DNA from 2 places in the Ferdinandcohnia jepli genome. Region 2 is predicted to be linked to the other one. Evidence: predicted binding sites of a transcription regulator. Region 2 holds the regulator's gene; the other holds the start of a gene.
The links. Region 2 encodes LexA, which represses DNA repair genes until DNA is damaged. Its sites were predicted from a motif close to CGAACATATGTTCG; they were not measured.

Region 1: a site for LexA is predicted at 2,287-2,300, ahead of AB3M96_RS21715 (malate synthase). Genes of this name have one in related genera too.

The regions. Positions count from the first base shown of each region.
Region 1 covers NZ_JBFOKR010000027.1:11,770-18,799, forward strand. Annotated here, with positions in the region: gene AB3M96_RS21705 (ABC transporter substrate-binding protein) at 1-210, opposite strand, end outside; gene AB3M96_RS21710 (divergent polysaccharide deacetylase family protein) at 950-1,723, opposite strand; gene AB3M96_RS21715 (malate synthase) at 2,503-3,357, shown strand; gene AB3M96_RS21720 (ATP-dependent helicase) at 3,635-5,557, opposite strand; gene AB3M96_RS21725 (ATP-dependent nuclease) at 5,550-7,030, opposite strand, start outside.
Region 2 covers NZ_JBFOKR010000012.1:116,568-123,597, forward strand. Annotated here, with positions in the region: gene AB3M96_RS14245 (ABC transporter transmembrane domain-containing protein) at 1-693, opposite strand, end outside; gene AB3M96_RS14250 (YneF family protein) at 822-1,046, opposite strand; gene sirA (sporulation inhibitor of replication protein SirA) at 1,135-1,575, opposite strand; gene tkt (transketolase) at 1,819-3,825, opposite strand; gene AB3M96_RS14265 (DUF896 domain-containing protein) at 3,960-4,190, opposite strand; gene lexA (transcriptional repressor LexA) at 4,675-5,298, shown strand; gene glnA (type I glutamate--ammonia ligase) at 5,417-6,751, opposite strand; gene AB3M96_RS14280 (MerR family transcriptional regulator) at 6,803-7,030, opposite strand, start outside.

The sequences.
Region 1 (7,030 bases), on a different contig from region 2:
TAAAGTTGCTGCAGTAGATCCTGCTGTTACTTCGGTCTTATAGCCGTAGCCTTCTTCAAGAATCTTTTGCGCTACGCTGTTATGGAAGCGAATACTATCCCAACCAGCATCAGCTAGCACAATCTTATCTAGTTCTCCAGAAGTACTAGAACTACATCCTGCAAGTGCTAATAGTAAAACTGTCAGTAAAACCATAAACCTTCGTTTCATAAAAAACTCTCCCCTTTTTCTATCTCATTTTTAATACCTTTTAAGCCATGGGTATACCTATTTATACCGATCATTATGTTGACAACTTTCCAACATAATTGATATTCAAAGTAAATAATCCTTTATCCAGTTAATTAATAAATAGAATAAAAACACTTAATAATGAATCTTGAAATGGTATAACAGTAGTTTTATTCAATATGATGTGGCATTTTGGATGGTATTATTGAGGATAAGTCTACTTGAAATATCTTGTCGAATATTAGTGGGTGACCCGATTTTTTGGGCTCTATTAAAAGTATAGTGGAGGAATTTTTTTAAAACAAACTTGATAATTCAGCATATTCTGGGATTATCAAGTGTATTTTGTGATTAAATTATCTCAGAGCAAAGATATGGTTTATCCTTTTAAGATACTCCCAAATACTTCCGTATCCTCAAGATTTGTATGGGTTTTCATAATTTAGTTAGAAATTAGTAGGCCACTAGTCATTTAGTTGTAATCATCAAAAAAAGGCGAACGAAAAACTTCACTAGTTAATTCTTTTTTTCAGATTGGCCAAACATTAATAGGAGGTCCTATCATGTAAATGATTAGCACCTCCAATTATCTATTTATACTCGAAGCACCTTGAATTGGCCGCCACCAAACAAAGATGTAGTATAATCTATTTTCGCATTAGAGAAATACGGAGTATCTCTATAGCTTACTAGGAACTTAATCCAACCAACTCCTAGTCTACGGTTGGCTTTCAAGTAATTTGTATTCCTCAATTAAATCTGAAAGATGTACAATCTTTGCCATTTTTTCGTAAACAGGAATGTACTCTTTTAACACATTAACCATCTTTGGTCCTGTAATTCCAACATGACCAATGGCTATCAACTCTTCACTATTCGATATTTTTTTAGCTACTAAATTAGCCTGTTTCGAAATATGTCTTGTTGTATAGACCTCATCAAAAAAGATATCATTTTCTAAATATGGTACATTCATTTCTTTAGCCAGCTTTTCGACAACGCTTTTACTCGAAGTCATGCTATCAAGATAGAAAAGTCCGTTTTCTTTGCACACTTCAAGAACAATTCTCATAACTCTTTTGTCTTCTGTCACCTTTGAACCCATATGATGATTTACACCAACAATATGAGGTATTTCCTTTACGGCTTCTTCTACACGCTTTCTGACTTCTTCATCACTTAAATCCGTTGTGATTGCACCCGGTCCTAACCAGAATTTCTTACCCCTCTTCGGCTCCATGGGCAGATGAAGAATTACCTCATGACCATATTTATGTACAAGTTCCGCATCTTCTTTTGTTGTAGGCATAAATGGCATGATAGCTACCGTTAATTTTATAGGAAGCTTGAGCATTTCTTCTGTACCCTTCATATCATTGCCTAGATCATCGATGACAATGGCTAATTCTTTTTCAGGAATAGTAGATGCTTCCGCGAATCCTTGCGTAATAAATGAAAAAAGTAAGAAGAAAAAGCAGATCAAGATTTTCATTAATTCATCCCTCACTTTTTTCGGTAGTATTCCACACTGCAATATAATTTATAGATTTTCAGGTAGAACAAATGACCAAGGATTACAAAAAGGCTCCTCACTTCTTTCCAATGAGAAACCCCAATAATATTCAATGTATTTGCTGAAAATTCATGAGATAACTGCGAAGAGAATGTATATCTTACGTTGTTTTCTAACATAAGATCTACCCTGTTTAAGGTAGTAATGCCCTTTTATTAACCCGAACAATCAGCCAACATAAGTAAGTGAGAAAAAATAAACTTTTATTTTACAACATCGCAAATTAACCTGTCAATATAAAATTTGTTATTTTTCTGAATATATGGTACTGTACTATTATAGTTAATTTTTCGAAGCCCGCATTCAAGTTCTTATGTAAATTTCTACAGATAGAATTTGGATGCGTTTTTTTATATCCATTCCTCAAAGTTGAAGAAACTGACGAAAGAGGAAGTTATTAATACAAGTAGTCCTAATCATTGTAGTAGTTTCCCAGCAAGGCTACAAACGTGAAAGGAGAAAGGAACTAATAATCTCGACTTCAAACAATAGTTCTGCAACATTTTGAGCAGCATTAGCTGTTGATTTCTTTTGAGCCATTTTTTTCAACCTCCTTTTAATTATCGAGCAGTATCAAGCGTTAAAATCAAACGAGCGTTCTTCTCGAAAGGAACAAATTTGTCACTAGTAATAAAGCAGACCCTACAAGTAGATTTGAAAAATTGAACCAACTTCAGTAAACAAGGAGGACAATAGTAGTGAATCTAATAAATATGGAAGTAACACACAAGCATTTTGGTGAGGGTAGTGTTGTGAAACATGATGAGTCTATCATAGAAATTCATTTCGAAAATGAGAAGAAAAGGTTTGTTTATCCCGATGCATTTGGAAAACACTTAACACTGCATGATAAAAGAATTGCACAATCACTTAATAAGGTTATACATGAAAAGCAAATGGAGTTAGAGAAAGAAGAATTGGAAAAAGAAGAAGAAAAGAAACAACGAAGAAGAGAACAGCAACTTCGCATGGAACACGATAAGCTTATGAAAAACCATAAACTTCACCCGCAATCACAAATGGTCTATTGGTGTGACGACGAAGATCAGAATAAAGTCTTTACAGAATGGCAAGTTTTCACCGGTGTAATAAATAGCGGTACTAACAAAGGAAAGCCAAATAAACCTACACGTTTATACAAAAATAGCGTTTGCTTATTAACAACTAGAGATACAGATATGCCTGAACAGGATAGACGTATCTTAGGCGTCTACATGGTAAAAGAACAGTTTATCGGTAAGGTTTGCGAAAATGGATATGTTCCTGCTCATTCAGAGTACAGATTACAACTAACTGAACAGGAATCTAATGAGATGCTCTTTTGGAAATATTACGTAAACGAAAAATCCCCTAACAGGATGACTTGGAATACAGGTAAATACCGCTATTTGGATAATATCTGGGTAGCACAAATTTTGCTTGATATTGCTTCTCTGAAAAAAGACACAACGGAACAAAAACTGGCACAGAACTTTTTTGAACATTTCTGTATTATGAATCAGATAAGTAAAGAAGATCTACCAGAGAATAATGGTGCATTGTTACGTATATAGACAAAAGGTTCGAGTACTTAACAAAAATATTATAAAACAAAAAAGGTCACGAGCATGCTCGTGACCTTTAAATCTTGATATATCAAGGCTTTATGATGTTTATTACATCATGCCGCCCGTAAGCTTTGAGTGTGTAATATCGTTAACAAGAGGTGCGAAAAACGCGGTAAATCAACGTTTTGGATATTACTGGTTGTAACATCTTTAACGGGGATTTACCGTTTTTTATGGGATTGCGTTAGCAAAATGTTAGCATTATTGTTGATGTATTATATTTTTATTCTAAAATACCCATTTCATATAAAAATCTTGAAGGTTGCTTTGTCCATCCATTGTATCTATTCGCATATGTTAATGTAAGCGTAGAGAGAGTACGAGTTATTGCGACAAAACAATTTCGTCTTTCTTCCTCCATTTCAATACTAATTTCCCCTTTTTTCTTACTTGCAAATGAGGGTAGTTCATCCTCTACTAGCCCCAAGAGATATACGTGATCAAACTCTTTACCTTTAGCTGAATGGATAGTTAAACACTGTACGTAACCAACATCTGGTTCTTTTTGTTTAGATGACAAATCAAGCTCCTGTAAAAACGTACTAAGCGTTACATTATTATATCCGTATTTATAATAAAAGCTTGACATTAATTGTTTCCAAACTTCAAACTCATCATAAAATAATTCTTTATGTTCTTCTTCCATTTGATTAATATATATATCTGTATTTAACCATTGAAGAGTATCTTCTATAAAAGTAATAAAACTTTTCCCTTCAATAAGGTTTAGATTTAATGATTGTAAATAAGTACTACTAAGATCTAGAGAAGTAATACGATTATAGTATCCCTTTAAATAATCACCATCTCTAGCTTCACTCCACGCTATTACCTCTTCAATATCTATTTCAAATTTGGTGAAATACTCAAAAGTGTTTATTACTTCATTTAGAAACTTCTTATCATTCCTTTTATTTGCCAAACGAAGAAGACTATGCATCCAAGATATCTGTGGACTTTCAAATTCATTCTTCCTCTTAGAAATGACCGTCGGTATGTCCTTTTTCTTTAACTCTTCATAAATCTTTAACAATAACTTATTAGAACGTGCAATGACAGCATATGTTGAGCTATTTTCACGACTAACTCTTGATTCTAAATCTTTAACGATCCACTGCATTTCATCATCAAATGAAAGGAAGCTTTTTAAGCGTATTACTTCAGAATTATCCTCAATTTCCTTCATAGCATGAAGTGGCTTTTTATTATCTAACCGACCTTTATTATGAGCGATAAGGTTATTGGCTAACGTAACAACGGTTGAAGGGCATCTGAAATTATCAGGTAATTGAATGATATCCGCTTCATATTCCTCTTTAAACTCATGTATGCGCTTGTTACTTGCACCATTCCACTGATAAATTAATTGGTCATCATCCGCTACAATAAATAGGTTTCTATATTTGCTTTTAGTTAGTTGTTTAATCATTTGAAATTGTGCATAATTAGTATCCTGAAATTCATCAATATTTATATACGAATAAATTTTCCGGTAGTGATTCGCAATAAAAGGGTATTTTTTGAATAAAAGATACGTTCGAAATATTAAAGACTCAAAATCTAAAGCGTTCAATGAATTTAATTTATTTATATACCCTGTATATATTTTTTCAACTGCATTTCTCAAGTTATGATTAGTTATTAATTTATCTAAGGGTGCACCAGACTCAATTAGGTTCTTTTGAAGATATTGTATAACCGGTAAGAGGTTTGTGGTCCCAATCGAACCTATCTCTTCATTACTTTCTAATTCCATTTTTACATCCTTAATAATCTCATCTAAATCCTTTGAATCAGAATAAATGGTAAAATTCGGATTAACCCCTACATGAGAACCATGATTACGTAATACTTCTGCGCAAAAGCTATGAAACGTTCCTAAATACAATCTTTTATTCATATCAGGTACTAATTCATTTAATCTAACTCGCATTTCATCCGCTGCTTTATTAGTAAATGTCAACCCTAATATCCTGAAGTTCTCATTTATTGATTCTTTAAGTATCCGTGCAATTCTATAGGTGAGTACTCTTGTTTTCCCCGATCCCGGTCCAGCTATGACTACTAATGGTCCTTCATTCCAATTAACAGCTTGCATTTGAACAGGAGTTAATTTGGACAGCTCTGTTTTAAATGGATCATTCATTTGAAATACTCACACACCTTTCTATCATGTCCTTTATAAGTTTAGGTACTCTTTCACTATTGCAATTTCTTTCTTTTAATATTTCTACTAATCTATTTGCGTTTCCCACTTTGTCTTTCTTAATAATTTCAGCTAATTCATCTTTATCTAAAATTCCCAATGCATCTTCACTAATATTATAACCGTTTTCTATTGCAATAGCCTTATATTCCTCAGTAAAACCTTGATATGCTAAATACGTTTCAAAATCTTTTTGAGGGAGCATTGAAACAAGTTGTTCTATTTCTTCTTTTCTGTATCCAATTTTTTCAATTTGAGACAATGTACTTTCTCCTTGATCATCATTATCTGAAAGTAAAAGCCATGGAAAATCAAGTAATTTAGCTAATTTAATAAATGCACCCGGAGAACCATTGTTTTGATAATCAATTATGCTTATACCATAATCATCAAGTGGAAGGTCTAATATCTCTGAAAAATACTGTAACAGTATATACTCAGTCTGTCCTTCTGCTAATAACCAACCTCTAGCAAAAAACAATTCACCTCTTGTCCTCTGGACAAACGTAAACAAGTCATTCTTCTCTTCTTTTGTAAGGATTAATTGAGATTTAACAATCAAATTGTCAATTACTTCAGCGAATTCAGTGCCCTTATACATACCATATAAACCTCTGGATTCTTGTTCACTTATTGGCTCAAAAGCTACTAGTGTATTAGTAGTCTCATTAAAAGAAAATTTATTACCTTTAGCTTTAATAAATTTAAGTAAACTTTCCTTTCCTTCCACTCTAGCTTCAGCTTTATCTATTAGTAAGTGAACAAAAGTTTCAGATCCTGTTTTTCTAAATAATCTTAGGTCCATTAAATTCATATTCTGAACAAAATACGGAGAATGTGTTGAAATAATTTTTTGGCAATCAATTTGATTTATTTTAGATGCTAAAGATCGACTTGCTTGAGGGTGAAGATGTGCCTCTGGTTCTTCTAAAGTTAGTATTGCTTCCGTTTCTTGCTCAAAAGTAGTTTTTAATAAAACATCAATATATGCTTGAAATAAAAATAAGGTTGCTAGGCTTTGAGTACCTTGTCCATGCCTATCAAGAGGAAAATTAACATTACTTCCTTTCCCTTTCATTACAACTTGTGACTTTGAAAGTATATCCCATGTTTTTAAAGGCAACGCATTTATTGACACAACCTCTTTATCATTTAATGACAATACTTTGTGAATATTTTCTAGAGAGTTTATCATTTCCTCTATATTTGAATCACTTTTTATTATTTCTTCATTAATTTTAGAAAGACTATCTTGAATGTTCTGCAACTTTCCATCAGGGATATTTACCTTTTTCAAAAATCTCCCCCAAAATGGAGAGTTTGAACTAAATGTATCATGGATATCGCGTAAAGCTTGCAAATAGAAGACTGGCGTTAGTTGAAGAAAATCATTATATTTACTATTCGAGGCTT
Region 2 (7,030 bases):
TACAACATCATCAGACTGCTTTCGAAATGACTCTATATCTTCTTCCTCTTGTCCAAATGTTTTTATTACCTTTATACCACTAACACTTTCTTGTACTTTTTCATTTAGACTTGAAAAAGCTTCCTGTGCTTTGTGAAACCTTTTATGTAATAAAGACCCATAGTAATTTGTTGATAGTGCCATAAATGGTAATGGAATTAAACAAATCAAGGTTAACTTCCAATTTATTGTGAAAGCCATTGTGAGAAGAACTAATCCTCCAGTTGCAAGAGAATCTACTAAAGTTAATACCCCTGAACCAGCAGTTTGCTGAATTGCCTGCAAGTCATTTGTCGAGTGCGCCATAAGGTCCCCGATTCTTTTATTTTGATAGAATGCCTGGGACATCTTTGTAAAATGCTCAAATAAGCGATTACGTAATAATCTAGCTAACTTTACAGACGAGCCAAAAATCATAATCCTCCAAAAAAAACGAAGTACATAAGTCATAGATGCTGTTAACAAGAGTAGCCCCAACCATTTAAATAAAACTTCCCTTGAAAGCGTTCCTTGCTCGATAAAGTCAACCATCATTCCAATAACCTTTGGTGGCACAAGCTCCAATAAAGCTACAAGCAACAGCAGAAATATACCAGTAAGATATGATTTCCTTTCCTGTTTAAAAAACCACATTAAATCTGCAAAAATCTTCATTATTATCCCCCGCCAAACTATATAAGTGCCTAACTAGTTTACCAAAATTATAAAATTCTGGAAAGATGAAAAAGTCTATCAATTTATCTCAAAGAAAAAAGCACCCCATAGAGAGTGCCTGTCCGATCTTATTGCTTATCCATTTGGCCGTTCATTGCTTTTAGCATTTGATTGATCTTCTTTTGAGATGGTTTCATACCCATTTGCATCATCATAACTTTTAGCATTTGCTCATTGATCGGTGGATTTTTCTTTAAGTAGCTCATCATGTATTTACGTGCTAGAAAAAATCCTAGCGCAACACCAGCAAGTAAAGCTACCACAATAAGTAGAATGGCTAACCACGTTTGCATAATACTTCCTCCTTCATGTTGTCTACATTACAGTGTACTAAACCCTAAGTTATTATACAATATTTGTTTTATGATTTCATAGCTATTTTTAAATAAACTTTCGCTCTCTAATTGGATTTAACCAACCGTATTTATTTGACTTAAAATCCATCGCTAAAAAACACCGGTCAAATTTTCGTAATATTTCAAAGAAAGCAGTTTCCGCTTCATAACTTCCGGAAGATTCTAAATGTATATATTGATTATGTATTGTAAGCTTTGCATAGCTCGTAAATTCATTCCATTCGAGTGTATGTTTATTACTATCTACCTTGTAGGAAGAGTAGCGGGATAGATTCGATTCAATTGTTTGTTGAATACGCAATGCCGGTATTGATTTAGTTATAAAGTCAATCTGCTTTGATAAGGTTTCTTTTCTATTTGATTTTGCTTGATTATGATCTTGAAATAAATGATAGATTAGTGATTCTCGACCGAAGTAGTGTGCTGCAAATTCTTCTTCAATTAAGTATATGTGATAGTCTCTCATACTCTTTCCTCCTATATCTACCTATTAGTAGGGCTTGTACCCAACTGCTCAACGTTAAAAATAGTATAGAGGAAAGTGCATACTTTTTTTGTCTTAATCCGGAGAAAGAGACGTCTTTTTTTGTCGAAAGGCTTTTATATTGAGTAAAGTAATGTTTTTGTCCAATGAAGCTTTCCTCCAAGTAATATAAAAAGTGTGAATTCAATTACGAATTCACACTCTTTTCAAGAAATGAATAACTAACTATTTCCCTAAAAGTCCCTTCACACGTTTTACAACATTTTCAACTGAGAAACCATATTCTTTCATAACAATCTCCCCGGGAGCAGATGCACCAAATTGTGTGATACCAAGAACCTCACCTTCGTCTCCAGTATAACGCTCCCATCCTAAAGGAAAAGCCATTTCAATCGCGAGACGTTTCTTAACGCTTTTCGGGATAACTGAATCCTTGTATTCCTTAGGTTGAGCTTCAAATCGGTCCCAAGAAGGCATACTGACTACTGATACATCAATGTTTTCGTTTGCTAGTACTGTCTGCGCTTCTACTGCAAGACTTACTTCAGATCCAGTCGCTAACAATAATGCGTCCGGTTGATTTGATTTTGCAGGCGAAATAACATATGCACCTTTTTGTACTCCCTCATAGGCATTTTCAGAAGTTCCAGCAATTGTAGGCAAATTTTGTCTAGTTAGAACCAGAGCTGTTGGAACCTTCGTTGATTCCAATGCTGTTCTCCAAGCAGCAGCTGTTTCGTTCCCATCCGCAGGACGAATTACCGATAAATTAGGCATTGCTCGTAACGCAGGTAATTGTTCAACAGGTTCATGCGTAGGTCCATCTTCTCCAACAGCAATACTATCATGAGTAAACACATATGTTACAGGTAGTTTCATGAGTGCAGCTAATCGGATTGCCGGCCTTAAATAATCTGAGAATACAAAGAATGTACCTCCAAATATTTTTACTCCTCCATGAAGCGCCATTCCATTTAGAGCAGCACCCATCGCAAACTCCCTAACACCAAACCAGATATTTCTTCCACTATAATCATCAGGAGTATAATCTGGAGAACCTGTAATCATTGTTTTGTTAGAACCAGCTAAGTCAGCAGAACCCCCTATGAATTGAGGGACACTTTTTGCAATGGCATTTAGCACTTCACCAGAAGAAGCACGTGTAGCTAGACTCTTACCTTCTTCATATACAGGTAATGTCTTTTCCCAGCCTTCCGGAAGGCTACCACTGATTGCCAATTCTAGTTGTTTTCCTAACTCTGGATATTTTTCTTTGTATTGATCAAATAATTGACTCCACTCATTTTCTTTTTGTTGACCCGCTTTCTTTATGACTTCATCAAAGTGAGCATACACTTCTTGAGGTACATAAAAGTCCTCTTCGAACGTCCAATTATACGCCTCTTTAGTAAGTTTTAACTCATCTGCTCCTAACGGTTCACCATGCGCCTTAGATTTTCCTGCACGATTAGGAGAACCATAGCCAATCGTAGTCTTAATTTCAATCATTGTTGGACGATTTAAATCACTTTTGGCTTCTTGGATCGCTTGGTCTATAGCATTTACATCATTCCCATCCTCAACAAGAATATATTGCCAGCCATACGATTTATAACGCTGTTCAATTGACTCAGAGAATGAACGATCTAAATCTCCATCAAGCGAAATATCATTTGAGTCGTACAACACAATTAATCGACCGAGCTTCAAATGTCCAGCAAGTGAAGAAGCCTCACCTGATATACCTTCCATTAAGTCCCCATCACCACAAATTGCATATGTATAGTGGTTAACTAACTCAAAAGAATCTTTATTATAAGTAGATGCTAAATGTCTTTCAGCCATCGCCATTCCTACTGCCATAGATATACCTTGGCCAAGTGGGCCTGTTGTTGCATCTACACCTGAAGTATGCCCAAACTCTGGGTGTCCTGGAGTCCGACTTCCCCATTGACGAAATTGCTTAAGGTCTTCTAACGTGAGGTCATACCCAGATAAATGAAGCATGCTATATAAGAGGGCTGAACCATGACCAGCAGATAATACAAAGCGGTCACGATTAAACCAATTTGGATTAGTTGGATTCTGATTCATATGTTTTGTCCAGAGAGCGTATGTCATTGGTGCCGCTCCCATAGGCATGCCCGGATGTCCAGAATTTGCTTTTTCAACAGCATCTATGGACAGTGTACGTATTGACGCAATTGATAAATCAGTTATTGAATGAGTCATTGGTAGTTACATCCTTTCAAAGTATTTCTTAGTCGTACATAACATATTGATCTTGTTTCTAAATTGAATAACGTGCTATTCACAAATAGTATGTACAAAAAATAAAAGAATACATAGATATCTATGTATTCTTGTTAATGTAACCTATTTTTCTTACTTTCTTTTAACTTTTTAGGAGTAACATCTTTTCCTTCTGGATCAATGACTTTGACTGAATGTAGTGTATTTGTCATTGAACTACGAAAGACTCGTAAGTACTCTTGTCTTAATTCCTGTTGTTCTTGTTTTTCTTTATCGGTAAGACCGGTTGTCTTCGCTTTTTTAGACAGACTATTAATTCGATCAATCTTTTCTTTCGAAAGCATAAAATAACTCCTTATTATCTTCTTCTAAATCATTTTCCATAGTACTAGATGAAGAGTTATTTTACAAGTATTCCGCTTTATCATTATAGTATACTCTCTCAAAAACATTTGTCCGATCTAAATTTTTATAAAGTCACTGACTCATTCTATATATGTATAAGTCCTTAATTAGCAGTTAAAAATACCATACTCATACTTAAAACAACAAATAAAACATAATAGATAAATCCACCTTGTAATTTTTTAATCATATTAAAATCACTCCTATAGAATGTTTGTTCGTATTTTATAAAATTATTATAGACCGAACAAATGTTTTGTGTCAACATAAATTTCGAACTTATGTTTGTATTTTTTTATATTGCATGCTATAATCTTTGTAAAGTTACTGTTAGGAACAAGCCTTTGATACTAAGCTTTACATAAGGCTTTGAACGAATATACAAATACATACAATTTAAGGCGGAGCGAGGGGTTGAATAGTATGATAAAACTGTCAAAAAGACAACAAGACATTTTAAACTACATAAAAGAAGAAGTAAGACTAAAAGGTTATCCACCTTCTGTTAGAGAAATTGGCGAGGCAGTAGGTCTAGCTTCCAGTTCAACAGTACATGGGCATTTGGCTAGACTTGAAAGCAAAGGATTAATTAGAAGAGATCCTACAAAACCTCGTGCTATTGAAATCCTCCATGAGGATGAGTCACAATCAATACCGACAAGTAAAGTTATTAATGTTCCAGTAATCGGTAAAGTTACTGCTGGACAACCTATTACAGCAGTTGAAAACATTGAAGAATATTTTCCATTACCAGATCGTTTTGCTGCTCATGATGATCAAATATTCATGTTGGAAATCATGGGTGACAGTATGATTGAAGCAGGCATATTAGACGGAGACTTAGTAATTGTTAGACAACAACAATCAGCAAATAATGGTGATATCGTTGTCGCTATGACAGAGGACGATGAAGCAACAGTAAAGCGCTTCTTTAAAGAAAAAGACCACATTCGCTTACAACCTGAAAATTCAATGCTTGAACCCATTATCTTAAAAAATGTATCCATCCTTGGTAAGGTTATCGGGGTATATAGAACAGTACATTAAATTGTAAAGGCCACTTCATTTGAAGTGGCTTTTTTTCTAATCTTGACTATCACAATATCACTAGTGATTTGGACTACATAAAAACCCTTGAAGCATATAGCACCAAGGGTTTTAAATCTTAATATATAGACATATATTGCTCACGTTCCCAAGGATGAACTTGTGTACGGAACATATCCCATTCAATTTCTTTTGCTTCTACAAAGTGTTCGAACAAATGTTCCCCAAGTGCATTGACAAGCACTTCATCCGTTTTTAATAGATCTAACGCTTGAGCTAAAGTCGCTGGTAAATCCACAATTCCAGCTTCTAGACGCTCTGCCTTATTCATTACATAGATGTTACGATCAACCGGAGCCGGCGGTGTAAGGTTGTTCTTTATTCCATCAAGACCAGCAGCAAGTAAAACTGCCATTGCCATATATGGGTTTGCAGCAGGGTCAACACTACGCACCTCAACACGTGTACTTAATCCGCGTGAAGCAGGAATACGGATAAGCGGACTTCTATTTTGAGCAGACCAAGCTACATAACAAGGAGCTTCATAACCAGGCACTAATCGTTTATATGAATTAACAGTTGGGTTTGTAACTGCAGTGAAATTAGGAGCATGCTTTAAAATTCCGGCAATAAAGTTCTTAGCTGTTTCACTTAATTGCAGTTCTCCACTTGGGTCAAAAAATGCATTTTCACTACCTTTGAATAATGAAACGTTACAGTGCATACCTGAACCATTTACTCCAAACAAAGGCTTAGGCATAAATGTAGCATGTAGACCGTGTTTGCGAGCAATTGTTTTTACAACTAACTTAAATGTTTGAATCTCGTCGCAAGCCTTTAGTGCATTTTCATATTTAAAGTCAATCTCATGCTGACCAGGCGCAACCTCATGGTGAGATGCTTCAATTTCAAAGCCCATTTCTTCTAACTCCAATACGATATCCCGGCGACAGTTTTCACCTAGATCTGTAGGGGCTAAATCAAAATATCCACCGTTATCATTTAACTCAAGAGTTGGTTCTCCCTTTTCATCTAGTTTAAATAAGAAGAACTCTGGCTCTGGCCCAAGGTTAAAGTCAGTAAATCCTAATTCTTCCATTTCTTTTAATACTCTTTTAAGATTATTACGAGGGTCACCACTAAACGGAGTTCCGTCAGCATTGTGAATATCGCAAATTAAGCGAGCAACCTTACCTTTTTCTGCAGTCCACGGAAAGATAACCCAAGTATCTAAATCTGGAAATAAGTACATATCGGACTCTTCAATACGAACAAATCCTTCAATTGAGGAACCATCAAACATCATTTTATTGCTCAATGCTTTTTCAAGTTGACTTACAGGAATTTCAACGTTTTTAATTGTTCCTAAAATATCAGTAAACTGTAATCTTATAAACTTTACGTTTTCTTCACTAGCTAATCGAAAAATATCATCTTTTGAATACTTTGCCATCTACATTTCCCCCTAAACAAAAATTAAAGTAATTTTTAATACCTAACATTCTTAATGGAAAAACCTTGACATATCACCTTGACGCAAACTTGCTTGATTTTTAAATCTTCCTGCATGTAATAGCTCATTCCTCAGTAGTTTTCTCAGCTCAGAATCAGATAATTCCTGTTTTACAGGTTCGACAGGTCTTTCTTCGTTAACAAGTTGAGTGTTTTGTACTGCGAAAATTTGTTTAATTCCAGCAAGATTAACCTTTTGTTCGATCAAACTCTTAATTTC